Regions from separate parts of the Mesorhizobium sp. WSM4810 genome, predicted to be linked through region 2. Evidence: predicted binding sites of a transcription regulator. Region 2 holds the regulator's gene; each other region holds the start of a gene.

Region 1 (9,639 bases), on a different contig from region 2:
CTCGAACATGTTCCAGCACACCACCGCCAGCACGCCGGCAAGGGCTGCAAGCGGGATGTAGCTGGCCAGCGGCGCCGCCACCAGCATCAGGGCAAGCAGGAGGGCCGAGTGGATCATGCCCGAGACCGGTCCATGCGCGCCGGCTCGCACATTGGTCGCGGTGCGGGCTAGGGTGCCGGTGGTGCAGATGCCGCCGAACAGGGCGGACGCGATGTTGGCGAAGCCTTGCGCCACGAGTTCGCAGTTGGAGCGGTGCCGCCTTCCTGTCATGCCGTCGGCGACCACCGCCGACAGCAGCGATTCGATCGCGCCGAGCAGCGCAAAGGCTAGGGCGTCCGGCAGGACGTCGATCATCCTGCCGAAGCTGATCGGCGGAAAGGCCGGCATTTGCAGGCTGCGCGGGATACCGCCGAAGCGCGTGCCGATCGTTTCGGCAGGCAGAGAAAACAGCGCCACGACAAGCGACGCCAGACCGATGGCGATCAGCATGGCGGGCCATTTCGGCCGCCACCGTTTCATCAGGGCAATGGCGACGATGGTCAGCAGAGCGACGAAGGTGGCGGCGAGATTGATCGTGCCGGCCGCCTCGCCGATCGCCATCAGCTTCGGCACCAGCGGTCCAGGTTCTTTGCCGGCGAGTTTTAGCCCGAACAGCTCGACGATCTGGCCGGAGAAGATGATGATGGCGATGCCGGCGGTGAAGCCGACGGTCACCGGATAAGGAATGAATTTGATGTAGGTGCCAAGCCTGAGGTAGCCGATGACGAGCAGCAAGACGCCGGCCATCATCGTCGCCAGCAGCAACCCGTCGACGCCGACCCGTGCCACGGTTGCCGCCATCAGCACGATAAAGGCGCCCGCCGGCCCGCCGATCTGGAAACGGCTGCCGCCCAGAGCCGAGACGAGGAAACCGCCAATGATGGAAGTGTAGAGCCCGCGCTCCGGAGACACGCCCGATGCGATCGCGATCGCCATCGACAGCGGCAGCGCCACGATGGCCACGGTCAGTCCGGCGATGGCATCGGCCTTGAAGTGCTCTGATGTGTAGCCTTCGCGCAGCACCGTCGCCAGCTTCGGCGTGAACAGTTCGGAAAATGTCGGCTGCGCCGGTTGATGAATTGCCCGCTGGGTTCGATGCATGGACTGCCTTCCGCTCCTGATGCATGCCGCCAAAAAGTGCACAGCGGCCACGCATAAAACCAAGCAGGCGGCGGGATCGTCGGCAGGACTGTCGGCGGTCGCCGTCGCGACTCTATTTCGGCTCAGCCTGGCGGGTTCTGCGGCACGACCGGCTTGAGGCGCACCCCCCTGCCGCCGCGCTCGCTGGCCTGGTTCTCGCCGATCAGCTCCACGCCGGCCCGGTCGAGGGCCTGGATGACCTTCATCAGCGTATCGACCACGCCCCTGACCACGCCGTCGCTCGCTTCCATGCGCTGAATGGTTGGAAGCGAAACCCCGGCGCGCTCGGCGAGCGTCTTCTGATCGATGCCGGCCAGAGCCCTTGCGGCGCGCATCTGCGCGGCAGTGATCATCGGCTAAAAACCCCCGTCTGAGTCTGCATTCCATGTATAATACCATCATTGTGATGGATCAAGCATCATCATGCACATGTCAGACATGTGCACACCAGGCCGTTTGCATCTAGGCGAGCCTGCGCGCCCGCTGGGCCAGCACGCCCCAGCCGCCGCAACTTAGAGGAGAATTGGCGCAGCGTCGTTCGGAACGGGCGGTTCAGGCGCCGGTGGTCTGCCCGCGCCATCGCTGGAACGCCCATGCGACCAGCCAGCACAGCATCGCCCAGGCGAAGCCGGCGCACCAGCCGGCCAGCACGTCCGATGGCCAATGAACGCCGAGATAGACGCGGCTGATGCCGACGAGCAGTGCTGTCAGCACGGCAAGTGCCAGCACATAGATCTTGGTCGTTCGCCCAGGCAGGAAACGCGACGCCATGCTGCCCAGCGTCAAATATGTCACCGCCGACAGCATCGCATGGCCGCTTGGAAACGAAAGCGTCGCCACGTCGGCGAGATGCGAGACCAGGTCGGGGCGCGGCCGATCGATTCCTAGCTTCAGCGTGCTCGACAGGGCCTGCCCGCCCGCCACCGCGACGAAGACCAGAAACGCTGCTCCCGGCTTGTGGATCAGCAGCAGATAGACGATCACCGCCACTGTGATCAGCCCGAGCACGATGGCGCTGCCGAGGCTGGTAATGTCGCGCATCGCCCCTTCCAGCCATGGCGGTCCGATCGGATTGTCGGGCTGGCCCGCTTCGCGGAAGGCGAGCATGATTTCCGTGTCGAAGGCGTGCGGCGTGGTGTCCCGCGCCACCTCCATCAGTTCCTCGAACCCCCACAGCCCGCCGGCGATGACCAGTCCGGAAAAAAGCACCGGGAATTCGATCCAGTTGAGCAGCTTGTTTGCGGTATTCTTCATCGGGCCAATCGTCTTACAGCGCCGCGCGTCCTTTTGGACGCGCAAAGGACGCTGTAGCACTTTATTTGGCGCATGATCCTTTCCGAAATCGTTTCCGATTTTCGGGGTCATGCGCAACTACAGTTTTTGCAGATAGGGTCCGAGCGTGATCAGCGCCACCGCTGCGACGGCGAGCACGATGCCGGTCGCCTGCAACGAATTGACGCGCTCGCCGAAGAACACCAGTGCCACCACGTTCACCGACACCAGTTGGATCACCGCCGACAGGCTGAACGACACCGACATGCCGAATTCACGGATCAGCCTCAGCATGATCAGATTGCCCGCTGAATAGAGCGCCAGAGTCAGAACGATCTTGCCGAGGCTCGGCGCCAGCCCCCATTGCTTGGCCGCCGTCGCCGCCAGCAGGAAGATCACTGTCGAAATGCCGAGCTGCCCTAGTCCCCAGAAACTCACTTTTTTGTTCCTCCTGACGCCGTGCTTGCGCGCCTGCCGCAGATCTTGTTTCGGAAGCGTCGGTCGCGGTCAAGCGGCCTGATCAAAGACATGAAATCGGGCTGGAAATTGGTCGGCAACGTCATCAAACTGTGATCTGCTGGCGATACGCGGTCAGTCAAGCAACACGCTCCAGCCATCCCAAAGAGCCAGAGGCACGCCCCCATGACTGAACATCGCCCCGACGCCCATTTCCGCACCAGCCTGCTCGAGGAAAACGATGGGCCAGGAACCAATCCCACTGACAACCGGACGATGGGCGAAATCATCGCCGCGCGATTCTCGCGCCGTGGTTTTCTGCAGGGATCGCTCGCGGCAACCGCCATCGCCGCCACCGTCAGCCCGCTCGCGCTGATCCTCGCCGACGATGCCCGCGCCGGCGGCGGCTCGGTCTTCAGTTTCGACGAGGTCGAGGCAGGCGTCGACGACAAGCACCATGTCGCTGCCGGCTACGACGCCGACGTGCTGTTGCGCTGGGGCGATCCGCTGTTTGCCGATTCGCCGGAATTTGATCCGACAAAACAGTCGGCGCAGGCCCAGGAAAGACAGTTTGGCTACAACAACGACTATGTCGGCTATCTCCCGATAGACGGCTCGGCCGAGCACGGCCTGCTGGTGGTCAACCACGAGTACACCAATCCGCATCTGATGTTCCCGGGCCTTGTCAGCATCGTCGATGGCGAGGCCAAGCAGGCCCCACTGAGCAAGGAACAGGTCGATATCGAGATAGCCGCGCATGGCGGCACCATCGTCGAAATTCGCAAGGTATCAGGCAAATGGCAGGTGGTGCGCGACGGCAAGCTCAATCGCCGCATCACCGCCAACACCGAGATGGCGCTGTCCGGCCCCGTCGCCGGCCACGACCGGGTCAAGACCAGTGCCGATCCGACCGGCACGAAGGTCTTCGGCAGCGTCAACAATTGTGCCGGCGGCGTCACGCCCTGGGGCACCTACATCATGGCCGAGGAAAACATACACGGCTATTTCTCGGGCGAGCTGCAGGAAGGTCACAAGGAAGCCGCCAACTACAAGCGCCTGGGGATTCCCGACGGCTCCTATGAATGGGCTGCGCATTACGCCCGCTTCGATATCGGCAAGGAGCCGAACGAGCCGAATCGCTTCGGCTGGATCGTTGAGGTCGACGTCAACGATCCGACCTCGGTGCCGCGGAAGCGCACTGCCATGGGCCGTTTCAAGCATGAGGGCGCTGAATCGATCGTCGCCAAGGATGGCCGTGTGGTGTTCTACCAAGGTGACGACGAGCGTTTCGACTATGCCTACAAATTCGTCACGGCCGGCAAGTTCAACGCCGAGGACCGCGCCGCCAACATGGATCTTCTCGACGACGGCACGCTCTACGTCGCCAAATTCGCCGAGGACGGTACCTTGGAATGGCTGCCGCTCGTTCACGGCCAGGGTCCGTTGACCGCCGAGAACGGCTTTGCCAGCCAGGCCGACGTGCTGATCGGGACAAGGCTTGCCGCCGATCTTCTCGGCGCCACCAAGATGGACCGCCCCGAGGATATTCAGCCCCACCCGACGACCGGCAAGGTCTACGTCATGCTGACCAACAATTCGAAGCGCAAGACGGAGCAGGTCGACGCCGCCAACCCGCGCGCCGAAAACGCCTTCGGCCACATCGTCGAGATTGTCGAGGACGGTGGCGATTTTACTGCCACCAAGGGCAAGTGGGAAATCATGTTGAAATGCGGCGATCCCTCGGTGGCCGAAGTCGGCGCTACTTTCTCGACTGCAACGACCGCCAATGGCTGGTTCGGCATGCCGGACAATTGCGCCATCGATGCGGCCGGCCGGCTCTGGGTCTCGACCGATGGCCAGGGCCCGAAGGCGACCGGCCGCACCGATGGCCTGTGGGCGGTCGACACCGAAGGCGAGGCGCGGGCGACCTCGAAGCTATTCTTCCGCGTGCCGATCGGCGCCGAACTCTGCGGCCCGCTGTTCACGCCCGACGACCAGACCGCCTTCGTCGCGGTCCAGCATCCGGCCGATGTCGGCGAGGACTGGGAGGCTTTTGGCCGTCCCTCCTACTATGAGGACCTATCGACCCGCTGGCCTGACTTCAAGCCCGATATGCCGGTGCGGCCGTCGGTCGTCGCCATCACCAAACAGGGCGGTGGCAAGATCGCGGTCTGAATCGCCGCAAGGCGCTAGCAGCGCCAAGGAAGGATTTCGTCGATACGAAATCCTTCCTTTTCCTGATGCGCGGGAATGCGCCTGATGGGCTCATTCTGCGCGCTGAACCACGGCCACGTTCATCATGCTTCTCAACCTGAAGCCAATGGACTCGTATAATCCTATGGCCGTGGTGTTGCTGGCATAGGCGTGGAGATAGGGAACTTCGCCGCGCGCCGCTATCCGGTTTGCCACGAACAGCGACAGCAGCCTGCCCAGGCCACCGCCTCGAAATTCCGGATGTGAGCACACCCCGCTAAGTTCGGTATAGCCGGGTTGCTTCATGCGTTCGCCGGCCATCGCCGCAAGTCGGCCCTCGATCTTCACACCCCAAAAATCGCCGAGGCTCAAGGCTTCGAGCGTGAATGGGCCGGGCTTGGTCACCAATGCCAAGGCGAGCATCTCAGCTGCATCGTCCCGCGTCAGACGTTGCACGCGCTCGTCGGAGACCATCTGCAATGGCCGCTCGGCAATCATCTGAACCCCGGGCGCGGTCGAAGTCGCCGAAAGTTCCGCGGGCAGAGCAATGGCGTCCACCTGAAGCAGGATCGCACTCTCGCCTGGGGAGACAAGTTTTCCGAGCGCCTGCAGGCTTTCCGCATCGTCCGCGGCACTGGCAGCGAACGGAGCTATCGAGGGCCGATACCGCATGGCGAGGTCGTCACCTTGCGCGAAGGCGTGGTGTCGCGTCCGAAGCGCGCTCCACACGGGACGGTCAAGCAGGTGTTTCATTGCGCGGCACCTTCCGGCTTCTTTACACGACGGTCGAGAGGCGCCGCGGCGAGGCCGTCCTCGATGGCGGCCAGCTGATCAAGAAGCGGCCCAGAAAGATCCGCGCACAGATCCGCGACGGCATTCTCGATGCGCGGCCAGACGTCGTGCTTTGCAATATCGGCCAGCCGCTGGCCGTGCAGGGTAAGGCAGACAATCCTGCGCCGCTGGTCATCATCCGATGGACTGACCTCGACCAGTCCCAATTCGGCCAGAAGCGACACGCTCCGCGTTACACCTGGCTGCGCGACCCCGAGGGATTGCGCCAGTTCCCCGACTGGCAGCGGGCCCAGCCTGTCGAGCGCAGCCAGCAGCGGGTATTGGCTCGACTGAACCGGCACATCGAGGCAGTCGAGCAGGCGCTGCGTATCCGCCTGCAATTGCTCGCCAATACGCTTCAGCCTGCTGCCCAGGCACAGGAAGCCAAGGGACCTTATGACGTCTTCCATAATCAACCTGCCAGGCAATTGATAACATGATATATAACATTATATGGAAATCAAGCGCCGCCATCGCACGGCCGCTTTCAAGCGTCGTCACCAGATTTGGTCGTCTTGGGTCGGGAACATCGCTCGGATGCTGGCGCTGCGTCGCCTGGGCAGGCCGTTCAGTCAGTTCCGCAGCCGGTAGCCGGTCCTGAAAATCCACGCGACGATCGCTATGCAGATAAGCAGGAAAACCACGGTCATGCCGAGGCTGATGCCGATCGAGACGTCGGACTTGCCGTAGAAACTCCAGCGAAAGCCGCTGACCAGATAAAGGACAGGGTTGAACAGCGTCACCGTGCGCCAGGTGCCGGGCAGCATGTCGATCGAATAGAAGCTGCCGCCAAGGAAGGTAAGCGGCGTGATGATCAGCAGCGGCACCAGCTGCAGCTGCTCGAAGCTCTTCGCCCAGATGCCGATGATGAACCCGAACAGGCTGAAGGTCACCGACGTCAGCACCAGGAAGGAGAGCATCCAGAACGGATGCTCGATGGTCAGCGGCACGAACAGCGACGCGGTCCCCAGGATGATCAGGCCGAGTATGATCGACTTGGTCGCCGCACCCCCGACATAAGCGATGATGATCTCCAGATAGGACACCGGCGCCGACAGCAGCTCGTAGATCGAGCCGACGAATTTCGGGAAATAGATGGCGAAGGAGGCGTTGGAGATCGACTGCGTCAGCAGCGACAGCATGATCAGCCCCGGCACGATAAAGGCGCCGTAGCTGATGCCGTCGATCTCGGTGATGCGCGAGCCGATGGCCGAGCCGAAGACGACGAAATAGAGGGATGTCGAGATGACCGGCGAGACGATGCTCTGCAGCACGGTCCGAAAGGCGCGCGCCATCTCCATCTTGTAGATCGCCCAGACTGCTCGCGGGTTCATGCGCCCTTCCTCACCAGGTTGACGAAGATCTCCTCGAGCGAGCTGTTTTGCGTGTCGATATCGCGGAACTGGATGCCGGCCGTCTCAAGGTCGCGCAGCAGCGAGGCGACGCCCGGCCGCTCGCTCTGGTTGTCATAGGTGTAAGTCAGTCGATCACCGTCCGGCGAAAGCTCCAAAGCGTAGCGCGACAATTTCTCGGGTATGGTGGCGAGCGGGCTGCGCAATTCCAGCAACAGCCGTTTGCGGCCGAGTGTGCGCATCAGTTGCACCTTGTCCTCAACCAGCACGATCTCACCGCGATTGATGACGCCGACGCGGTCGGCCATCGCCTCGGCCTCCTCGATATAGTGCGTGGTCAGGATGATGGTGACGCCATCCTCGCGCAGCCGGCGCACCATCGCCCACATGTCCTGACGCAGCTCGACGTCGACGCCGGCTGTCGGCTCGTCGAGGAACAGCACCCTCGGTTCGTGCGACAGCGCCTTGGCGATCATCAGCCGCCGCTTCATGCCGCCGGACAGGGTGATCGCCTTGGCGTCCTTCTTGTCCCACAACGACAGGTCGCGCAGCACTTTCTCGACAAAGGCGTGATTGGCCGGCTTGCCGAACAGGCCGCGGCTGTAGTTGACCGTCGCCCACACGCTCTCGAACGCGTCGATGGTCAGTTCCTGCGGCACCAGCCCGATGAGGCTGCGTGCGGCGCGATAATCCCGGCTGATGTCGTGGCCGTCGACGCTGACCGTGCCCGACGAGCGGTTGACGATACCGCAGACGATCGAGATCAGCGTCGTCTTGCCGGCGCCGTTCGGCCCGAGCAGCGCAAAAATCTCGCCGCGCTCGATATCGAGGTTGATCTCCTTCAGCGCTTTGAAACCGGTGGCGTAGGTCTTGGTGACCCCGGAAATGGAAATGATCGATGGCATGGTTGAAAAACGGCTGCTTGAAAGGAGGTCTGTTGATTTTAGTCCGCTGAATGTCGGTGCGCGCGGCCGGAAGTCAATGGCACTCCTGACATTCTGGACATCGGCGCATCCACCGCTGCGCGGTCCTGCGGCGTTCCGCCTCGCGTGACGCCACGCCGCTTTGACCGCCTGGCGCATCCGGCCTATCTTCCCTGACATAGCAGCAGCCGGAGCCCGCCATGGACCCGCTCATCCTTTCGCGCATCCAGTTCGGCGCCAACATCTCGTTCCATATCCTGTTTCCGGCTATCACCATCGCGCTTGGCTGGATGCTGCTGTTCTTCAAGCTTCGCTACAACGCCACCGGCGATACCGCCTGGATGCGCGCCTATTTCACCTGGGTGAAGGTGTTCGCGCTGTCCTTTGCCATGGGCGTGGTTTCGGGCGTCACCATGAGCTTCCAGTTCGGCACCAACTGGCCGGGCTACATGGAAATCGTCGGCAACATCGCCGGCCCGCTGCTCGCCTATGAGATACTCACCGCCTTCTTCCTCGAGGCGGCGTTCCTCGGCATCATGCTGTTCGGCTTCCGCCGCGTTTCCAACCGCATTCACACGCTGGCAACCGTGCTGGTGGCCGGCGGCACCACCCTGTCCGCCTTCTGGATCATCGCGCTCAATTCATGGATGCAGACGCCGGTCGGCTTCGAGATGCGCGACGGCGTAGCCCACGCTACCGACTGGTGGGCGATCGTCTTCAACCCGTCCATGCCCTACCGGCTCGTCCACATGCTGCTTGCCTCCGGCCTGACGGTTTCGTTCCTGATCGCCGGCCTGTCGGCGCTGCGCTATCTCTATGGCGACCGTTCGGAATCGATGTGGAAAGCCTTGCGCACCGGTGTCTTCACCGCGGCGGTCCTGATCCCCATCCAAATCTTCGCCGGCGACCAGCATGGCCTCAACACGCTCGAGCATCAGCCGCAGAAGGTCGCCGCCATGGAGGCCAACTGGAACACCGGCCCCAACGTGCCGCTGGTCCTTTTCGCGCTTCCCGACGAGGCGGCAAGGGAGAACAAATACGAGATCACCATCCCCGATGGCGCCAGCCTCATCCTCACGCACAGCGCCAGCGGTGTCGTGCCGGGGCTGAACGACTATGCCGGCAACCACCCGCCGGTGTTCCCGGTGTTCTGGGCTTTTCGCATCATGGTCGGCACCGGCGTCCTGATGCTCGTCGTCTCCTGGTCGGCCGCCTTTTTCCTCAAGCGCCGGCACAGCCTGCCGAGACCGCTGGCGCTGGTGATGGTGCCGATGGCGCTGTCCGGCTGGCTGGCGACACTGGCCGGCTGGTACACCACCGAGATCGGCCGCCAACCGTGGCTGGTCACCGGCGTGCTGAAAACTGTCGATGCCGTCGGCCCGGTCGCCGGCAGCCAGGTCGCGCTGTCGCTCGCGGTCTATCTCATCCTCTAT
Region 2 (9,639 bases):
CAGTACCGCGACAACCGTGGACGTCTGTTTACGGCGCGCTGCTGATCCGTTTCAAACGCAAGAGGCATTGGAAGCGGAGACCGGACGAGCCGGTCTCTGTTTACTTGGACGCTGTATTTTGGGACGCTGTATTTGGCACGCTGTATTTGGCACGCTGTATTTGGGGCGCTGCATTTGGGCGCCTTTGAAATCGGTCGGTTTGCGGCAGTGTTTCAGTCCGACAGCGGGATCCTGATTTCCACGCTTAGCCCGCTATCGTGAAAATCGCGATTGATCGTACCGCGCAATTCGCGCGTCACGTTCAGATCGATCAGCTTGGTGCCAAAACCTGTTTTGACCGGTGGTTCGAGCTTCTTCTTGCCGGCTTCGCGCCAATTGAGAACCAACGTTCGGTCGCTCCTGTGGCCTTCGACCGACCAGTCGACTTTGAGCGACCAGTCGCCGTTCCTGGTAATGGCCGAATTGCCGGTTTCGCCATATTTTAGCGCGTTCGTCGCCAGTTCGTGAAAGGTCAGGCCGAGCGCTTGCGTCGTCGTCTCGTCGAGCAACACCTCTGGCCCCGACAATATCCCGTCAGGAAGCTCCTTGCCGAACACCTGGCCAAGCTCGATGCGCAAGAGATCGCCAAGATCGGCCTTCTGCCAGCGCGAGCGCGTCAGCATGTCCTGAGAAGCCGCCATCGCTTGCAGCCGGGCCGAAAAAGAAGACGAGAACTCGTGGACGTCGGTGGCATGCGATGCCGTCTGGCGCGCGATCGCCAGCACCCGCGTGATCGAGTTCTTGATGCGGTGCTTCATCTCCTGCAGCATCAGGTCTTTTTCGAGCAGGCTCTTTTCCGTCGTCTCATGAAGCAGCGAGACCGCGTCATAGGCCCGCTCCTGATAGCGGGCCACCAGCGCGATGGTGCCCGCGAGCAGCAGCCCGAACAGGCCGAGCATCACCGGAATGGCGCGCGAGGACGGTTGCGAGAAGGCGCTTGTCGGCCTGAACAGGACGGTCCATGGACGTCCGGCGATGGTGAGTTCGCGAGAAACCAGCAACCTGTCTCCGAAGCCCGACGCCGGCGGCGTTTCCGACTGGAACAAAAGATGGTCGGCATCCACCTTGCCGTCATAGATTTCGATGTTGACCGGCAGCAGCGGCGTCCGGCTGAGCGCGGTCTGGAACAGGTCGCGGGCGCGGAACGCCGCATAAAGCAAGCCTGTTGTCGAGGATCTGGACGCATCGATGCCGTCCGCCGCGGTTTCGATGTTGAGCCGCACGAAGACCAGGAAGCCGGTGAAGGTCTGCGCAGCACCTGTTTCCTGGCCTAGCTGCACGCGCCCGCTCGCGTGCTGCTGGTTGTCGGCCATCGCCCTTTCGATCGCCTCGCGCCGCACCGGTTCGGTGAACATGTCGTAGCCGATGCCGGATTGATTGGAAGGGTCCAGCGGCTCGAACAGCGTGATGGGCGCACGCCATGGCAGCGTCGTCGTGGCCGGATAGATCGCATCGCTGACGCCATAGTCGTGCAGGATAGCACGCTCGACCGCTGCCTCGTCGCCGGCTCTCACCAGCCGGAGAAAGCCGATGCCGCGCAGGCCGGCGAAATTGTCGTTGATACCCAGCGCATCGAAGAACGCCTTGAACTCGCCCCGCGAAATGTCACCATTGCGAGCCTCGAACAGCGCATGTGTCGATCGCAGCAGTGACAGATGCAGGTCGATGCGGCTATCGATCCGGTTGAGGGCGTCGTCCGCCGTCGCCTCGAATTTGATGCGCGCCGCTTCCTGGGTGGCGAAATAGGCGAATCCCGCCATTGTCAGGCTGATCAGCGCGACGGCAATGAACGCGACGATCGGGAAGAACTTCTTCAAATTGCTGCTGCGACCCATGGTTTCCCATCTTATGGGCAAGTCCCCGTGGCAACACAATGGCGCGGCCAAACCATCATGACGGCTGGCATATCACATGACAGGTATTTGACGCTTCAGGCGGCGATCTTCAGCGCGCCTGGTCCCGGAATGGCGCCGGGCGGGCACTTGCCCAGAATGATCATGCCGAGCACCTCGTCCTGAGTCACGTCGCCGGTGCGCGCCGTTCCAACGACCCGGCCATTCTTTATGACGCAGACGCGGTCGGCAAGCTCGAACACATCGTGGATGTCATGGCTGATCAGGAAGATGCCGATGCCGTCGGCCTTGAGCTGCATGACCAGTTCGCCGACCTGCGCCGTTTCCTGCGGTCCCAGTGCCGCCGTCGGCTCATCCATGATCAGGATGCGGGCGTTGAACAGGATGGCGCGCGCGATCGCCACCGACTGCCGCTGGCCGCCCGAAAGCTTGACCACCGGCTCCTTGAAACGCTGGAAGCGGGGATTGAGCCTGCCCATCACCTTGCGCGCCTCGGCCTCCATGGCGCCATCGTCGAGCGTGCCCCAGCCGGTCATCAGCTCGCGGCCGAGGAACAGGTTGGCGGCGGCGTCGACATTGTCGGCGAGCGCCAGCGTCTGGTAGATCGTCTCGATGCCGTATTTCTTGGCGTCGCGCGGATTGGCGATCGAAGCCTCCTCGCCATTGACGAAGATTTGGCCCGAATCGCGCTTGTAGGCGCCGGACAGGATCTTGATCAGGGTCGACTTTCCCGCACCGTTGTGGCCGAGCAGCGCCACGACCTCGCCCGGGAAAAGGTCGATCGACGCATCGTCGACGGCGCGAATGCCGCCGAAGGCAATCGAGATGTTGCGCATGTCGATCAGTGGCGTGGGAGCAGTCGTGTCAGCCATGATCGTTCCTTTCCATGGTTTTGCCGAGCATGATGCTGGACCGAAACGGATGTCCACTTTTCGCTGATTCGGACCTTCGGCTCGGGATCATGCTCAGACCCGCTTGCGGTAGACGGTGTCGAGCCAGACGGCGACGACCAGCACGGCGCCGACGACGACGCTCTGAAGCGGCGAATCGATGCCGAGCAACACCATGCCGGACTGCAGCGACTGCATCAGAAGCGCGCCCAGCATGGCGCCGAGCACCGTGCCGGAGCCGCCGGCCAGCGACGTGCCGCCGATGACGGCTGCTGCGATGACCAAGAGTTCGTCCAGCGTGCCCAGCGCATTGGTCGCCGCATTGAGGCGGGCCGAAGCAATTGCCGCGCTGATCGCGGCCAGAACGCCCATGATCATGAACACTTTCATGGTCACCCAGCGCGTGTTGATGCCGGCGAGTTCCGCCGCTTCCGGGTTGCCGCCGATGGCAAAGACGTAGCGGCCGAAACGGGTGCGCCGGGTGATGAAGGTCATGACGATGCCGACTGCGACCGCGATCAGCACCGGTATGGCGATGCCATGGGCGAGGAACAGCCCGCCTTCGGGGATGGTGATGCCGTTCCGCTGGGCGTATTGGCGAACGATGCCGATCGGCCAGGGGTAGGAATTGGCGATCCAGACGGCGCCGAGGATGGCGGCGCAGGCGACAACACCAAGCAGGCTCTCCGCCCAGACCGGGCGCAACGGAAACTTGAAGCGCTTGCGCTGCGACCGGCCGTTGAGCAGCATCAAGGCGACGGCCACACAGGCGAGAATGCCGACGATCCAGCTCGCGGTCGCCCCGATCGAGCCACGCGGCCCGCCACCCATCAGCTGGAACGTGGCATCGAGCGGCGCGACGGTGCGCCCGCTCGTCATCAGCCACGCCATGCCGCGCCAGATCAGCAGGCCGCCCAGCGTCACGATGAAGGCCGGAACCTCGAGATAGGCGATGATGAAGCCCTGAAGCGCGCCGATCATGAGGCCGAGCGCCACGCCGGCAGCCAGTGCGATGACCCATATCCAGGGATTTCCAAGCTGGAATCCCATGACGCGGATGAGGAATTCTGCCTGCGCAACGCCCATCACCATGCCGATGACGCCTTCGACGGAGCCGACCGAAAGATCGATGTTGCGCATCACGATGACCAGCACCATGCCGGTCGCCATGATCGCGACCGAGGAAGTCTGCACCGACAGGTTCCAGAGATTGCGCGGCGTGAGGAACAGCCCGCCCGACAGGATGTGGATTCCAACCCAGATGATCAGCAGCGCGCCGACCATGCCGAGCATGCGTATGTCGAGCTCGGTCGCCTTGAGGAAGCGGCCGAAGGGGCTGAGCTCGGATTCACGCGCCCGATCAGCAACCGGCGTGTTGGAAGTCGTGTCGGTCATGATGTCCTCCCACCGTTGCCGTCTGCCGCGGATGCCGGAAGCAGCTTAGAAATTACCCGCGAGACGCGGAAAAACAACTCTTTTGAAAAAAACGCCGCGGCGTGAAGCCGCGGCGTTTCAGGTTTTTTTGGCGAAGGCGGATCAGTTGCAGACCGGGACGGTGCCCGCCGCCACGCCGGCGCAGACCTCTTCCTGCTTGATCCAGCCGGCGTCGATGACGACGTTGAGATTGTCCTTGGTGATGGCAACCGGCGTCAGGAACAGCGACTTGACGACATTGCCGCCCGGCGTGGTGAAATCCTTGACGCCGGCAATGTCTGTCATCGGCTTGCCGTCGGCCAGCTGCGAGGCGATCTCGGCGGCGTTCTTGCCGAGCTCGCGCGCGTCTTTCCACACCGATACGGTCTGTGTGCCGAGCGCGATACGGTTCAGCGCGGCATGGTCGCCGTCCTGGCCCGAAACCGGGACGGATCCGGCCAGGCCTTGCGCCGTCAGCGCCGCGACGACGCCACCGGCGGTGCCGTCATTGGCGGCAACCACCGCATCGACCTTGTTGTCGTTGGCGGTCAGGAACTGTTCCATGTTCTTCTGGGCGTTGGCGGGAAGCCAGCCGTCCGTATAAGCCTCGCCGACATTCTTGATCTTGCCGCTGTCGATGGCATCCTTGAGCACTTCCATGGAACCGGCGAACAGGAAATCGGCATTAGGGTCGGCGCCCGAGCCCTTGATGAAGACGTAATTGCCTTCCGGCGCCACCTTGAACACTTCGCGGGCCTGCATGCGGCCGACTTCCTGGTTGTCGAAGGTCAGATAGAAGACGTCCTTGTTCTCGATCAGCCGGTCATAGCCGACGACCGGAATGCCTTCGTCCAGCGCCTTCTGCACCGCCGGACCGATGGCCGAGGCATCCTGCGCAAGGATGATCAGCGCGTTGGCGCCCTGCGAGATCAGGCTTTCGACGTCGGTCAGCTGCTTGCCTGGATTGGACTGTGCGTCAGCGGAGATATATTTGTCGCCGTCGGCCTCGATCGCCGCCTTCATGGCGGCTTCGTCGGTCTTCCAACGCTCTTCCTGGAAGTTCGACCACGAAACGCCAATGACCTTGTCCTTGGCCTGCGCGGCCGACGCGAGCGTCAGCGACATGGCGACCCCCGCCAGAATGGCGGCTGCGAATCTCTTCATGATATTCCTCCCTGCGCCGCGTAGGGCGCGACCAACTGGCCCGAAGGCCGGCACAAAGGCTCTATTTTTTCGAGCCTCGAAAAAATACTGGTCCAACGCCGAAGCACTGTCAACACCAATTCTGATGGATTTTGACGTCCTGTCGGGCTTTTTTTCGAGGCTCGGAATAAATAATGACAGCCCCTTCTGCTTCTGCCAGTATTTGTCCGGCATACCGACGGCTTCCGATTCATGAGCGGCCGCGGCAATGAGGAGGAAAAAAAAATGTCGGTGGGAATCCGTCATGACGATCTGCGCCGGCGCAACCGGGCGATGGTGATTTCGGCCGTGCGCCGGGCAGGCCAGCCGTCGCGGACCGAGATCGCCGCGACCACCGGCCTCAGCCATTCGACCATATCGGCGATCTCTGCCGACCTGATCCAGGAAGGCATCCTGGCCGAGAGCAAGGCGAGCGAGACGGTTTCGTTGAAACGCGGCCGGCCGCAGGTCGGCCTCAGCCTCAATCCGCAAGCCGCTGCGGTGTTGGCCGTCGTGTTGTCGCTGAATTTCCTGTCGGTCGCCGTCATCAATTATGCCGGGCAAGTGGTCGCCGAGGAACAGCGCCGGCTGGACACGCTGACCATGTCGCGTGACGCGCTGATCGACGAATGTGTCGCCATCGTCCGGCGCCGGCTCGAAGATCCCGACCTCGATGTCCAAAGCGTCGCCCGCATCGCGCTGGCGATCCAGGGCATCACCGATTCCCACGCGCGCGCCATGTTGTGGTCGCCGATCACGCCGCAGACGAACATCGCCTTCGCCGACATTCTGGAACGCGAGTTCGGCATCCCTGCCATCATGGAGAACGACTGCAACATGATGGCCGTGGCGCTGCGCTGGCGCCACCCGGATCGCTACCGCGACGATTTCATCGCCATCCTGCTCTCGCACGGCATCGGTATGGGGCTGGTGCTGAAGGGCGAGCTGTTCACCGGCACCCACTCCTCAGGCGGCGAATTCGGCCACATGATCCATCGGCCGGGCGGCGCGCTTTGCCGCTGCGGGCGGCGCGGCTGCGTCGAGGCTTATGCCGGCAACTACGCCATCTGGCGCAACGCAAGGCTGTTGAGCGAGAACGCCGAGCCGGTCGCCGATGTCAGCGACGCCGACATGCGGGCCTTGGCGGCCCGGGCGCGCGAGATGGACGGACCGGAGCGCGAAGCCTACCGCAAGGCCGGCGAGGCGCTCGGCTTCGGGCTCGGCAGCCTGTTTGCGCTGATCGATCCGGCGCCGGTGGCCATGGTCGGCGCCAGCGCTGCCGCCTTCGACCTGATCGAGCCGGCCCTGCGCGAGGCCATCGCCCAGACCGCCGGCGGCCAGCATTCGGGTTCGATTTCCTTCGACACCGAGCCGAACGAGCTGCCGCTGATCCGCGAAGGTTGCGCCATGCGGGCGCTAAGCTTCGTCGACCAGGAGATTTTCGCGCCGAGCATCCAGGCACGAGCCGGCTCGGTCGGAAAGAACGTGGCTTGAAGGATTCCCGGGTCGCGACTTGGGGTGTGTTGAGATTCAGGTCAGGCCGAGTCGAGAATGGTGGGTTCCGAGAACCGGAGCGGAGCGTACTTTTGGGTACGTGAGCCCGCGCATGACCCCGAAATCGAGATCGATTTCGGAAAGGTCGTGCGCAAAATCAAAGTTCTACAGCGTCCTTTGCGTGCCCAACAGGGCGCGCGGCGCTGTAGGTAAGCGCAGGAAGCCGCCGTTCGCAGGCCGGCATCACCTGAATATCAGCACATCCCTAGCTAGTCTTCCCTGATCGCATAGCCGGCGCCGCGGATGGTGCGGATGACATCGGGCATGCGACCATTGTTGACCGCCTTGCGCAACCGGCCGACATGGACGTCCACCGTGCGCTCGTCGATGTAGATCGTCTCGCCCCAGACATTGTCGAGCAACTGACTGCGCGAGAAGACCCGGCCCGGGTGGCGCATCATGAATTCGAGCAGCCGGAATTCGGTCGGCCCGAGCCGGATCTCGCTCTTCTTGCGATAGACCCGGTGCGATTCACGATCGAGCATGATGTCGCCGACCTTGAGCACGCTGGACAGCACTTCCGGCTTGGCGCGGCGCAGCAGCGCCTTGACCCTGGCCATGAATTCCGGTGTCGAGAACGGCTTGACCAGATAGTCGTCGGCTCCGGTCGAAAGGCCGCGCACCCGGTCGCTCTCCTCGCCGCGCGCGGTCAGCATGATGATCGGCAGCCGCTCGGTTTCGGGGCGCACCCGAAGGCGCCGGCAAAGCTCGATGCCGGAAACCGCCGGCACCATCCAGTCGAGCACCAAAAGATCGGGCACGTTTTCCTGCAGCCGGATTTCGGCCTCGTCGCCGCGCGTCACCACCTCGACCTGATAGCCTTCGGATTCAAGATTGTAACGGAGGAGGACGCCCAGCGGCTCTTCATCCTCCACCACCATGATGCGCGGCGCGATCATCGGCCGGTCACTCCTGTCATGTCGCCGGCGCCGACATCGTCGTTTCGTCGAGCTTCGGGCGATCCGCCGGCAATTGCTGCCCGGTCACGACAAAGTAGGCGTTTTCGGCGATGTTGGTGACGTGATCGCCGATACGCTCGAGATTCTTGGCGCAGAACAGAAGGTGCGTGCAGGCGGTGATGTTGCGCGGATCCTCCATCATGTAGGTCAGGAGCTCGCGAAAAACCGCCGTGTATTTCACGTCGATCTTCTGGTCGTCGGCGCGCAGTTCCTTCAACGCGCCGGCATCGCGCGACACATAGTGCTCGACCACGCCGCGCAGCTGCACAAGAACGAGGTCCGCCATCGCGTCGATACCGTGCGACAGATTACGCGGCGTCGCGCTCTGCCCGACTGCGCTGACCCGCTTGGCTATGTTCTTGGCCAGATCGCCGATGCGCTCGAGATCGCCCGCCATGCGGATTGCGCCAACCACGGCGCGCAGATCCTGCGCCATCGGCTGCCGCTTGGCGATCAGCGTGATGGCGCTGTCATCGAGTTCGCGCTGCCGCGCATCCATGATGGCGTCGTCCGAGACGACGCGCTGCGCCATCGCATTGTCCGACGCAAGCAACGCGCGGATCGAGGCCGCGACCATTGCGGCGGCGAGCTCGTCCATGTCGCGGATCAGCCGGTCGATGTGCTCCAGTTCCTCGTCGAAAGATGCGACGGTGTGTTCACCCATGGTGCTGTCCTCGTGTTCGAAATTCGCCGGACCGCTCAGCCGAACCGGCCGGTGATGTAGTCCTGGGTGCGCTTGTCGTCGGGGTTGGTGAACATCTTGTCGGTCGCGCCCTCCTCGACCAGATAGCCGAGATGGAACATCGCCGTGCGTTGCGACACGCGCGCCGCCTGCTGCATCGAATGGGTGACGATGACGATCGTATAGTTCTGGCGCAGTTCGTCGATCAGTTCCTCGACGCGGGCGGTGGCGATCGGATCGAGCGCCGAACAGGGCTCGTCCATCAGGATCACTTCCGGCGACACCGCGATGGCGCGCGCGATGCACAGGCGCTGCTGCTGTCCGCCGGACAGTCCGGTACCCGACTCGAGCAGGCGATCCTTGACCTCGTTGAACAGGCCGGCCTTCTTCAGGCTCGATTCGACGATGCCGTCCAACTCGGCCTTGCTCCTGGCCAGGCCGTGGATGCGCGGACCGTAGGCGACGTTTTCGTAGATCGACTTCGGAAACGGATTCGGCTTCTGGAATACCATGCCGACGCGAGCTCGCAGCTCGACGACATCGATTTTCGGATCGTAGACGTCCTCGCCGTCGAGCGTGATCTTGCCGCTCACCCGCGCGATATCGATGGTGTCGTTCATTCGGTTCAGGCAACGCAGGAACGTCGACTTGCCGCAGCCCGATGGCCCGATCAACGCCGTCACCTGATGCTCGCGGACATCGAGATCGACGTCGAACAGAGCTCGCTTCTCGCCGTAGTGAACAGAGACCTTTTCGCCCTTCATCTTGATCGAAGGGGCGTTGGTTGCGCTGCTCAGTTTCTGCTCGACGCCGGCTTCCGTCATGATGTTCATATCCTCTACTCCTTACCAGCGCCGCTCGAAGCGCCTGCGCAGTATCACCGCGATGGCGTTCATGATGACCAAAAACACCAGCAAAATCAAAATCGCCGCCGAAGTCTTCTGCTGGAACCCCGCTTCCGGGAAATCCGCCCACATGAAAATCTGCACCGGCAGGATCGTCGCGGGATCGGTGAAGCCGCCGGGAATGTCGACGATGAAGGCGACCATGCCGATCATCAGCAACGG
Region 3 (9,639 bases), 270 kb from region 2:
CTGATAGACCTTGACGCCCGGATCGATGACCATCGGGCCGCGGTCTTCCAGGTTCCACATCGCATAGGCCACTGATTCACCCTGTTCGTTGGAGATCAGCACGCCGTTGGTGCGGCCCGGCAGCTCACCCTTGTAAGGCTCGTAGGCATGGAACAGCCGGTTCATGACTGCTGTGCCGCGGGTGTCGGTCAGCAGTTCCGACTGGTAGCCGATCAGGCCGCGCGTCGGCGCGTGGAAGACGATACGCTGGCGGTTGCCGCCCGACGGGCGCAATTCGACCATCTCGGCCTTGCGCTCCGACATTTTTTGCACGACGACGCCGGCATGCTCTTCGTCGACGTCGATGACGACTTCCTCGACCGGCTCGAGCAACTCGCCGTTCTCGCCCTTCTGCATGACGACGCGCGGCCGCGACACGGCAATCTCGAACCCTTCGCGGCGCATCGTCTCGATCAGCACGGCAAGCTGCAATTCGCCGCGGCCGGAGACGAAAAACGAATCCTTGTCAGGCGATTCCTCGATTTTCAGCGCGACATTGCCTTCGGCCTCGCGCAGCAGGCGGTCGCGAATGACGCGGCTGGTCACCTTGTCGCCCTCGGTGCCGGCCAGCGGGCTATCGTTGACGAGGAACGACATCGTCACGGTCGGCGGATCGATCGGCTGCGCATGCAGCGGCTCGGTCACCGACAGGTCGCAGAACGTGTCGGCGACGGTGCCCTTCGACAGGCCGGCGATGGCGACGATGTCACCCGCCTGCGCCTCGTCGATCGGCTGGCGCTCGAGCCCGCGGAAAGCCAGGATCTTCGAGATACGGCCGGTTTCGACCTGGGTGCCGTCATGATGCAGCACCTTGACCGCCTGGTTGGACTTCAGCGTGCCGGATTCGATGCGGCCGGTGATGATGCGGCCAAGGAACGGATTGGCTTCCAGGATGGTGCCGATCATGCGGAACGGGCCGGGGTGGACGGTCGGCGCCGGCACGTGCTTGATGACGAGGTCGAACAGCGGCGCCAAACCCTGGTCCTTGGGGCCTTCGGGGTTTTCCGAAACCCAGCCGTCGCGGCCCGAGCCGTAAAGGATCGGGAAGTCGAGTTGCTCGTCGGTGGCGTCGAGCGCTGCAAACAGGTCGAACACTTCGTTGACCACCTCGACGTGGCGGGCGTCCGGCCGGTCGATCTTGTTGATGACGACGATCGGCTTCAATCCGACCTTGAGCGCCTTGCCGACGACGAATTTTGTCTGCGGCATCGGCCCTTCGGCGGCGTCGACCAGCACGATGGCCGAATCCACCATCGAGAGGATGCGCTCGACTTCACCGCCGAAATCAGCGTGGCCGGGGGTGTCGACGATGTTGATGCGGGTGTCCTTCCAGTCGACCGAAGTCGCCTTGGCCAGGATGGTGATGCCGCGTTCCTTTTCGAGGTCGTTCGAATCCATGGCGCGTTCGGCAACGCGCTGGTTGTCGCGGAACGAGCCTGACTGTTTCAGGAGCTGGTCGACGAGGGTGGTTTTCCCATGGTCGACGTGCGCGATGATCGCGATATTACGAATTTTCATGTTGTGGTCTCGGGAGCGTTGCAGGCAGCAGGCCAAAAGGCGCTGCCTCTTTCGGTTGGGCGGCTCATACAGGGTTTTTCGCAATTGCGAAAGAGGAGGCGTGCCACCAAATAGATGGTCACCAAATCTTAAGCGTCTTGGTGTGAAATTGAATTATTAACCAAAGCGGAACCTTTCACGGTCGGGACAGTTCAAATTTCATGAGCAAAACGGGCATCAGATACCGGCCAATCCTTGCATGGGCTGCGCTCGCCGTTCTGCTTGCGGCAGGCGTGGCACAGTCGGCCGCGACGTCGAAGGAGCCTGCCCCGCCGTCCGACACCCGAACGGCGGAGCAGTTGTTTGCCGACGCTCCCGATGGCGTCGACCCGGTGGTGACCGGGCCGGTCAGCGCCGCCTTCAAGCAAAGGCAGGAGGCCGCCAACTGCGACAGCGCTGTTTGGCCCAATATTCCGACCGTTTGCTATCCGGATTAGGACTGCTTTCCGCACATTGTCGGAAAGGTCGGATCGACCCTTCCTGAAGTTTTGCCAACGCCGGCGCAGCCCCTCATCTCCCCGTAAACGGGGAGAAGCCCGCTGCGCGAAATGTCGGCTCTCCTTCTGCAACGTTCGCGATTAGCGAAATCTTCGATGCGGGCCACTTTCTCCCCGTTTAGGGGGAGAAATGCCCGGCAGGGCCATGAGGGGCAGCGCGACGTCACCCAGGATTGATACAAAGTGACCCAGTCCCCTCACGCCGAATGCACCGGGTCGAGCGTGACCTTGTAGAGTTCATTGTCGTCGCGATCCATCAGCCGCACCGTCATCTGTTCAGTGGCGCCATCGATGTCGACGAGGCCGAAGAACTGCAGGCCGGCCGAGGGTGGCAGGTTCTGCCCCTGCTCGGCGGTGGGCGCCTTGATGAATTTCAGCTCCGGGCCGAAGGTCATGTCGAAATCATTGGGTCCATAGGTGCCGGCGTGTAACGGACCCGAGACGAATTCCCAGAACGGATTGAAGTCCTGGAACTGCGCCTTGTCGGGATTGTAGTAATGCGCCGCCGTGTAGTGCACGTCGGCGGTCAGCCAGACGGTGTTGGTGATGCCGGCATTCTTTATGTAGCGAAGGAGGTCGGCAATTTCCAGTTCGCGGCCCTTGGCCGGGCCATTGTCGCCATTGCTGACGGCCTCGGCGCCGGCCTTGTTGGTGGCGTCGTTCCAGACGACGAGACCAAGCGGCATGTCGGCGGCGATGATTTTCCAGGTCGCGTTGGAGTTTGCCAGTTCGCGCTTCAGCCACTTCATCTGCTGTTCGCCGAGGATGCGCGATTGCGGCGTCACCGTATCCTGCATGCCAGGACCGTTGGCGCCGCGATAGGAGCGCATGTCGAGGAAGAACACGTCGAGCAGCGGCCCGTAGGCGATCTTGCGATAGACGCGGCCCGGTTCCGACGGCTCGTAGCGGATCGTCGTCATCTCGTGGAAGGCACGTGCCGCGCGTGCCGCCAGCACATGGATGTTTTTTTCCGAGTAGCGGTCGTCGGCGCTCAGGTTCTTCGAATCCGACCAGTTGTTGACCACCTCGTGATCGTCCCACTGGTAGAAGGTCGGGCAGATGGCGTTTAGCCCCAGCACGTTCTTATCCATCATGTTGTACTTCCACTGGCCGCGGTACTCGTCCAGCGTCTCGGCAACCTTGCGCTTTTCGTCGATGAGGACCTTGTTCTTCCACTTGCTGCCGCCGGGCAGCTCGACCTCGTCCTTCATCGGGCCGTCGGCATAGATGGTGTCGCCGGAATGCAGGAAGAAGTCGGGCGTATGCTTGCCGATCGTGGCATAGGTCTTCATGCCGGTGTCGTCGATGCCCCAGCCCTGGCCGGCGGTATCGCCCGACCAGGCGAAGCGGATGTCGCGTTTCGAGGCCGGCGCCGTGCGGAAGCGGCCGACGATCGGCTCGGAGACGGCGTTGATGTCGGCAAGATCGGCCGCGACCATGCGGTAGAAGATGTCCTGGTCGGAGGTGAGGTCGGTGAGCAGCCGCTTTACGGTGTAATCGCTGGCCGGCGACGTATCGAGCGGCGCAAGGCGCAAGGGATTGGCGAAATTCTCGGTCGACGAGACTTCGAACATGACGCGCGAAGGGCGGTCGGTCCGCGTCCACACCACGCCACTGGTTGCGTCGACATCGCCCGACTGGATGCCATGGGTGAAGGCGGGCCGCTGATTGGCGCGCGAATAATAGGGAAGCGCGAGGCCCGATACGCCGACGAGGCCGGCGGCGCTCGCCGACGTGACAAAAGCGCGGCGCGAAATCTTGTTCATGGCTGTCTCCTGGATGGCTTAAACGTCGCCGCCAAGGTCCAGCCTCAATGTTTCACGCACATCTCGAAACCATGAAGGTTTTCTGACGATCAACAGGCTGGCGAATCTCCCCCTCGAGGGGGAGATGTCGCCGAAGGCGACAGAGGGGGTCGTGTCGCGTGGAGCGCCAACCTCCTGCGTCGGCGATAAGGGGCCGAGCCCGGTCGGACCGACCCCCTCTGGCCGCTTCGCGGCCATCTCCCCCCTCAAGGGGGAGATTAGCGCTCGGCCGTCACAGCTCAAGCCGCCTGCGGGTTCGGCTCGAAGGCCGGACGGCTGGTGTTGATCAACAGCGAGATGCAGGCTGCGGCTATTGCCGTCATGCCGGCGATGAGGAAGGCAAGTTCGTAATTGCCTTGCAATTCACGCATGGTGCCGCCGAAGAAGGCAGCCGCCGCTGCACCCACCTGATGGCCGGCGACGATCCAGCCGAAGACGATCGGCCCGCTGCGGTCGCCGAACGCCTCGTTCGACAGCCTGAGCGTCGGCGGCACGGTGGCGATCCAGTCCAATCCGTAGAGCACGGCGAAGATGATCAAGCTGGTCGACGAAAAGCCGGAATAAGGCAGATAGATCAGCGACAGGCCGCGGATGCCATAATAGACGCCGAGCAGCTTGCGCGGGTCGAAACGGTCGGTGAGCCAGCCCGACAGCGTCGTGCCGATCAGGTCGAAGATGCCCATCAGCGACAGCAGGCCGGCGGCTTGCACCTGGCCGATGCCCATGTCGCCGCAAAACGCGATCAGGTGCGTTCCGACCAGTCCGTTGGTGGTGAAGCCACAGATGAAGAAAGTGGCGAACAGATACCAGAACACCCGCGTGCCGGCGGCACGACGCAGCGTGCTGAACGTGTGGGTGAGGAAATTGCCCTGCGAGGCCGGCGCAACCGGCGGCACGTCGTCGACGTCCGCGCCGTAGCGCACCATGCCGATCGCGGACGGCCGTTCCGGCACCAGCAGCCAGACCAGCGGCACCAGGCAGGCGGTGGCGACCGCAATGGCGATGGCGACAGGCTTCCAGCCGCCCGACTGGGCGAGCGCGGCGAGCAATGGCAGGAACACCAGCAGGCCGGTGGCGGCCGAGGCCGACATCAGCCCCATCACCAGGCCGCGATTGGTCTTGAACCAGCGATTGACGATGGTGGCGCCGAGCACCGTGGCGACCGCGCCGGAACCGACGCCGGAGAATACGCCCCAGGTGAGAAGCAGGTGCCAGGGCTGGGTCATCAACAGGCTGAGCGCCGTCGAGCCCGACATCAGCACCAGCGCCGCCAGCAGCGTGCGGCGCAGCCCGATCCGTTCCATCAGTGCCGCGGCAAACGGCCCGGTCAGGCCGTAGAGGAAGATGCCGATGGCCGCGGCGAGCGAGACGACATCGCGCCGCCAGCCGAAACTCTCCTCCAGCGGCAGCATCATGACGGCCGGCGCCGACCGCAGGCCCGCCGCGATCAGCAGGCACAGGAAAATGACGGCCACCACGACGAAAGCATAGCGCTGGCCAAACGGGCGGGATCGAGCTATCATGTTACTGACCGGTACGTTTCAATGCATGGGAGCATACGTACCGATCGGTAACATTGTCAAGCAGGCAACGGCACGTCCAAGAATGAAAAGCATTGAGCCAACGATCAAAGCGGATGAACGGCCCCGCGCGGGCGAAAAAATCCTTCGCGTTGCCCGCGACCTGTTCTACCGGCAAGGCATCAGGGCGATCGGCGTCGACGAGATCGTGCGGCGCGCTGGCGTCACCAAGCCCAGCCTCTATCGCAGCTTTCCCTCCAAGGACGAATTGGCCGCGTCCTATCTGCGGCAATACGACCTCGAGTTCTGGGCCCGCTTCGACGCGGCGGTGGCTGCCCATCCCGGCAATCCGCGCGCGCAGATCGCCGCCTTCCTGACCCGCATCGGCAAGCGCACGCAAAAGCCCGACTATCGCGGCTGCGGCATGACCAATGCGGCCGTCGAATATCCCGAACGTGGCCACCCGGCCCGCGTGGTGAGCGAGGCCAACAAGCAGGAATTGCGCCGACGCCTGCGCGCCATGGCGGCGGCAATGGGTGCCGGCGACGCCGATACGCTGGGCGACGGGCTGCTGCTTCTGATCGAAGGCGCCTATATCAGTGGCCAGCTGTTCGGGGCCGGCGGACCGGCGAAGTCTGTGGCCAGCAATGCCGACCTGCTGATCGAAGCGAGCTTGAAGAAATAGCGTTTGACGATACCGTGCGGCAGCCCCGAAACGGAGTTGCCCGCGATGCGTGCTCTTTTGCTGATCCCGCTTGCCCTCGCCGGCCTCTGCCAGCCTGCCCGGGCCGGCGCCATTTCCAGCGCCTACACCGATCTCGACTGGAAGAAGGACTGCGTGACCTACGCGCAAGCGGAGGAAGGCGACGGCGACTGGGCCAGTCTCGCCTGTTCGGGCTATCGCGGCTACCCGGTGCTGATCGCCTACGACGACGCGCGGGAATCGCTGTTTTATGGTTTTCCGCCCAGCAACATGACCCCAGTCTGGGAAAGTTTTGTCGCCTTCAACTCGGCGGCATCCAAACTCGAGTGGCGCATCGAGACGAACGGCGATCGCGCCGTCCCGTTTGCGGTCATTCATCGGCGCTCGATCAGCAATCCCGAGGTGGAGAACAAACCGACCGACGTGCTGATCGTCGCCAAGGTCGGCCAACCGGAGACCTATGAAGGCTGCACCGTCGGCCTGGTGCTGGCCACCGGCAACCCCGGCGCCAACGACCAGGCACGCAAGCTCGCCGACGAGAAGGCGCGGACCTTTGCCTGCGGCAAGGACAAGCGTGTGGTTATCGGCAACGCACCCGCTTTCGGCCGCGTCGATAATTAGGAGCGCGTCGCATTGAAAAGTAACGTCGGTCAGCGCTGCCCCTCATTGCCCTGCCGGGCATTTCTCCCCGTATAGTGACGGGGAGAAAGACGCAGCCATCAATGGTTTCGCCAATTACCACCGTTGCTGAATGGGCGCCAAGGTCGAGGTCAGCGGGCTTCTCCCCGTTCACGGGGAGAAGGTGCCGGCAGGCGGATGAGGGGCGGCGCTACGCCTGAAGTTTGCCCGCAAATTTCAGGCGCTGGGCTACTTGCTTGCCTTGGCCCGTTCGATCGCCTCGACGATCATCTTCTTGGCGTAGGCGGCGTCGTGCCAGCCCTCGATCTTGACCCATTTGCCGGGTTCGAGATCCTTGTAGTGCTCGAAGAAGTGCTGCACCTGCTGGCGGGTGATGTCGGGCAGGTGCGTGTATTCGGTGACGTTCTCGTAGCGCAGCGTAAGCTTGGGCGACGGCACCGCGATGATCTTTTCGTCGAGGCCGGAATTGTCCTCCATCACCAGCACGCCGATCGGCCGCACATTGATGACGCAACCCGGCACCAGCGCCCGCGTGTTGCAGACCAGCACGTCGATCGGGTCGCCGTCACCCGACAGCGTGTGCGGCACGAAGCCGTAATTGCCGGGATAGCGCATCGAGGTGTGCAGGAAGCGGTCGACGAACAGCGTGCCGGCCTCCTTGTCCATCTCGTACTTGATCGGCTCGCCGCCGATCGGCACCTCGATGATGACGTTGATGTCCTCCGGCGGGTTCTTTCCGATGGCGATGGCTTCGATACGCATGGCTTTTGTCCCTCTTTCGATTGGAAACCGATAGCGGGCAGCGGCGCATGGTGCAATGCGGCGAATGGTACTGAAATCGGCTGAGGGTGCTGGCGAGAGGGGTATCGAGCCGTCACTCCCAGACGAAGGCGACCTTCTTCAGAGCCTTCTGCTCGAAAACCTCGACTCCCTCGGCGACGTCGCGGCCGCCGGCGCCGGCATAGAAGGTGAGCGCGTTCTGGTTGTCCTCCAGCGCCCACACCACCATGCCTTTCAGCCCGTGGTCTGCCAGTCGCGCCCGTGCTGCCGAGAATAGCCGGCTGCCGAGCCCGATGCCCTGATATTCCGGGCGCACGTAAAGTTCGTAGATCTCGCCCTGCTGCTTGAGCTCGCGGGCGCGGTTCTTGCCGATCGTGGCGTAGCCGGCAACCTTGCCGCCGATCTCGACAACCAGGACGGTGGCGGCGCGGCGGATGGCGTTCGCCCACCAGTCGGCGCCGCGGCGGTTGATCATCGATGTCAGCGTGCGATGCGGGATGATGCCGGAGTAGGCGCCGCGCCAGGCCAGCAGATGCACGTCGGCGATGGCGCTTGCGTCGCGCGGCTCGGCTTTCCTGATGTCGATGCTCAGCGTCTTCATGATTGGTTAACCATAAACCCGCATCGCCCGATTGCAAGAGTCCGGTCAGCGGCTCCCAAGCTTTCGCACAGACGATAGACGTGCCGTTGAGTGCTGAAAAAACCGTTCGTAGCGACTCAGATTTCGACCAGATGGTCGTCGAGTTCGTTGCTGTCGCCGGAAGAAACCGGGAAATGCTCGGCCAGCACCGCAGCCGTCGCTTCGATCGCCTTGATGAAGCCGTCGGCGAGACGATCGTCGCGGGCATGCGCGGTAAGGTCGCGGACGACGCCGTCCCAGACATCCTGGCCGACGCGGCTGTCGATGCCGCTGTCGGCGATCACTTCGGCGTAGTGCTCGGCGATCGAAACGAACACCAGCACACCGGTGCGCGCCGTGGTGCGGTGGACGTTGCGGGCGAGGAACTGCTTTATCGCATTGGCATGCGCGGTCTGGTAACGCAGCCGTCTCGGCACCAGGTGGATGCGCAAGCCGGGCAGCGCCCACAACAGCACAAGCATCGAGGCCATCGCCAGAAGCTGGGCGATGACGAAATGCGGCACGCGGATCGACAGCCACCACGCTTCCAGCCCGTAGCTGACGGCGAGGCTGACGACGAGCATCGCCAGCGTCGCCATGAAGGCCGCCGGAAAGAAATAGCCGTCGCTGGCATAGGCGACCACGCAGTAGATTTCGCCGTCGGTCTTCGATTCGGCGACGCGGATCGCTTTCGCGATGCGGTCATGATCCTCGGGGCTGATCGGTCGAGTTGCCATGTCGTGTCTCACCAGCTTCCTGAAGATCCGCCGCCACCGGACGAGCCGCCGCCGCCCGAAAACCCGCCACCGCCTGAGCCGCCTCCGCCCGACGACCAGCCGCCCCCGCCGGACGACCAGCCGCCAGAAGATTGCCGGCCCGGCTCGAAAATCATGCCCAGCCAGCGATAGCGACCGGGGCCGATCTTCCGGCCGAAGATCGGCGGCAGGATGGAGGCGGCGATGCTGCCGAAGAAGATGATCGCCCAGATGCTTATGAAGATCGCAAAGAACAGATCGTCGGTGTTGAACGGCGGCTGCTGGTTGCGGGTCCCGCGCGCTTCCAGCTCTTCCGGATTGCCTTCCAGCACCATGACCATGTCGTCGACGGCCTTCATTATGCCGCCGGAGAAATCGCCGGCGCGGAAGGCCGGCACCATGTCGTTTTCGATGATCAGCCTGGTGTGCAGGTCGGTCAGCGTGCCTTCCAACCCGTAGCCGACCTCGATGCGCATCTTGCGGTCGTCTTTGGCGACCAGCAAAAGCACGCCATTGTCCTCGCCCGCCTGGCCGAGCTTCCAGGCGCGGAACAGCCGGTTGGCGTAGGGCTCGATTTCCTCGCCGTCGAGGCCAAGAAGCGTCGCGACGACGATCTGGTCAGAGCTCTCGGCCTCGAAATCCGCAAGCTTGCGGGTCAGCGCCGCCTCGGTTGCGGCGTCGATGATGCCGGCATTGTCGACGACCCGCCCGGTCAGGGCAGGCAA

The links. Region 2 encodes PhoB, which activates phosphate uptake and scavenging genes when phosphate is short. Its sites were predicted from a motif close to TGTCATNNANCTGTCAT; they were not measured.
Region 1: a site for PhoB is predicted at 3,009-3,025, ahead of AC0L3O_RS11345 (PhoX family protein). Genes of this name have one in related genera too.
Region 3: a site for PhoB is predicted at 3,931-3,947, ahead of AC0L3O_RS09515 (alkaline phosphatase D family protein). Genes of this name have one in related genera too.

Annotation. Positions count from the first base shown of each region.
Region 1 is NZ_JBVVQV010000006.1:86,793-96,431, reverse strand. Features, by position in the region: gene AC0L3O_RS11365 (SulP family inorganic anion transporter) at 1-1,140, opposite strand, end outside; gene AC0L3O_RS11360 (helix-turn-helix domain-containing protein) at 1,263-1,532, opposite strand; gene AC0L3O_RS11355 (phosphatase PAP2 family protein) at 1,732-2,433, opposite strand; gene AC0L3O_RS11350 (hypothetical protein) at 2,551-2,889, opposite strand; gene AC0L3O_RS11345 (PhoX family protein) at 3,094-5,082, shown strand; gene AC0L3O_RS11340 (GNAT family N-acetyltransferase) at 5,173-5,853, opposite strand; gene AC0L3O_RS11335 (MarR family winged helix-turn-helix transcriptional regulator) at 5,850-6,341, opposite strand; gene AC0L3O_RS11330 (ABC transporter permease) at 6,504-7,265, opposite strand; gene AC0L3O_RS11325 (ABC transporter ATP-binding protein) at 7,262-8,188, opposite strand; gene AC0L3O_RS11320 (hypothetical protein) at 8,175-8,336, shown strand; gene AC0L3O_RS11315 (cytochrome ubiquinol oxidase subunit I) at 8,407-9,639, shown strand, end outside.
Region 2 is NZ_JBVVQV010000005.1:356,843-366,481, reverse strand. Features, by position in the region: gene AC0L3O_RS10910 (YMGG-like glycine zipper-containing protein) at 1-45, shown strand, start outside; gene AC0L3O_RS10905 (CHASE domain-containing protein) at 213-1,856, opposite strand; gene AC0L3O_RS10900 (ATP-binding cassette domain-containing protein) at 1,970-2,764, opposite strand; gene AC0L3O_RS10895 (sugar ABC transporter permease) at 2,858-4,177, opposite strand; gene xylF (D-xylose ABC transporter substrate-binding protein) at 4,319-5,359, opposite strand; gene AC0L3O_RS10885 (ROK family protein) at 5,624-6,871, shown strand; gene phoB (phosphate regulon transcriptional regulator PhoB) at 7,141-7,830, opposite strand; gene phoU (phosphate signaling complex protein PhoU) at 7,847-8,554, opposite strand; gene pstB (phosphate ABC transporter ATP-binding protein PstB) at 8,590-9,405, opposite strand; gene pstA (phosphate ABC transporter permease PstA) at 9,418-9,639, opposite strand, start outside.
Region 3 is NZ_JBVVQV010000005.1:89,054-98,692, reverse strand. Features, by position in the region: gene typA (translational GTPase TypA) at 1-1,557, opposite strand, end outside; gene AC0L3O_RS09520 (hypothetical protein) at 1,758-2,033, shown strand; gene AC0L3O_RS09515 (alkaline phosphatase D family protein) at 2,291-3,859, opposite strand; gene AC0L3O_RS09510 (MFS transporter) at 4,138-5,421, opposite strand; gene AC0L3O_RS09505 (TetR/AcrR family transcriptional regulator) at 5,504-6,103, shown strand; gene AC0L3O_RS09500 (hypothetical protein) at 6,149-6,742, shown strand; gene ppa (inorganic diphosphatase) at 6,989-7,522, opposite strand; gene AC0L3O_RS09490 (GNAT family N-acetyltransferase) at 7,635-8,141, opposite strand; gene AC0L3O_RS09485 (TPM domain-containing protein) at 8,258-8,896, opposite strand; gene AC0L3O_RS09480 (TPM domain-containing protein) at 8,905-9,639, opposite strand, start outside.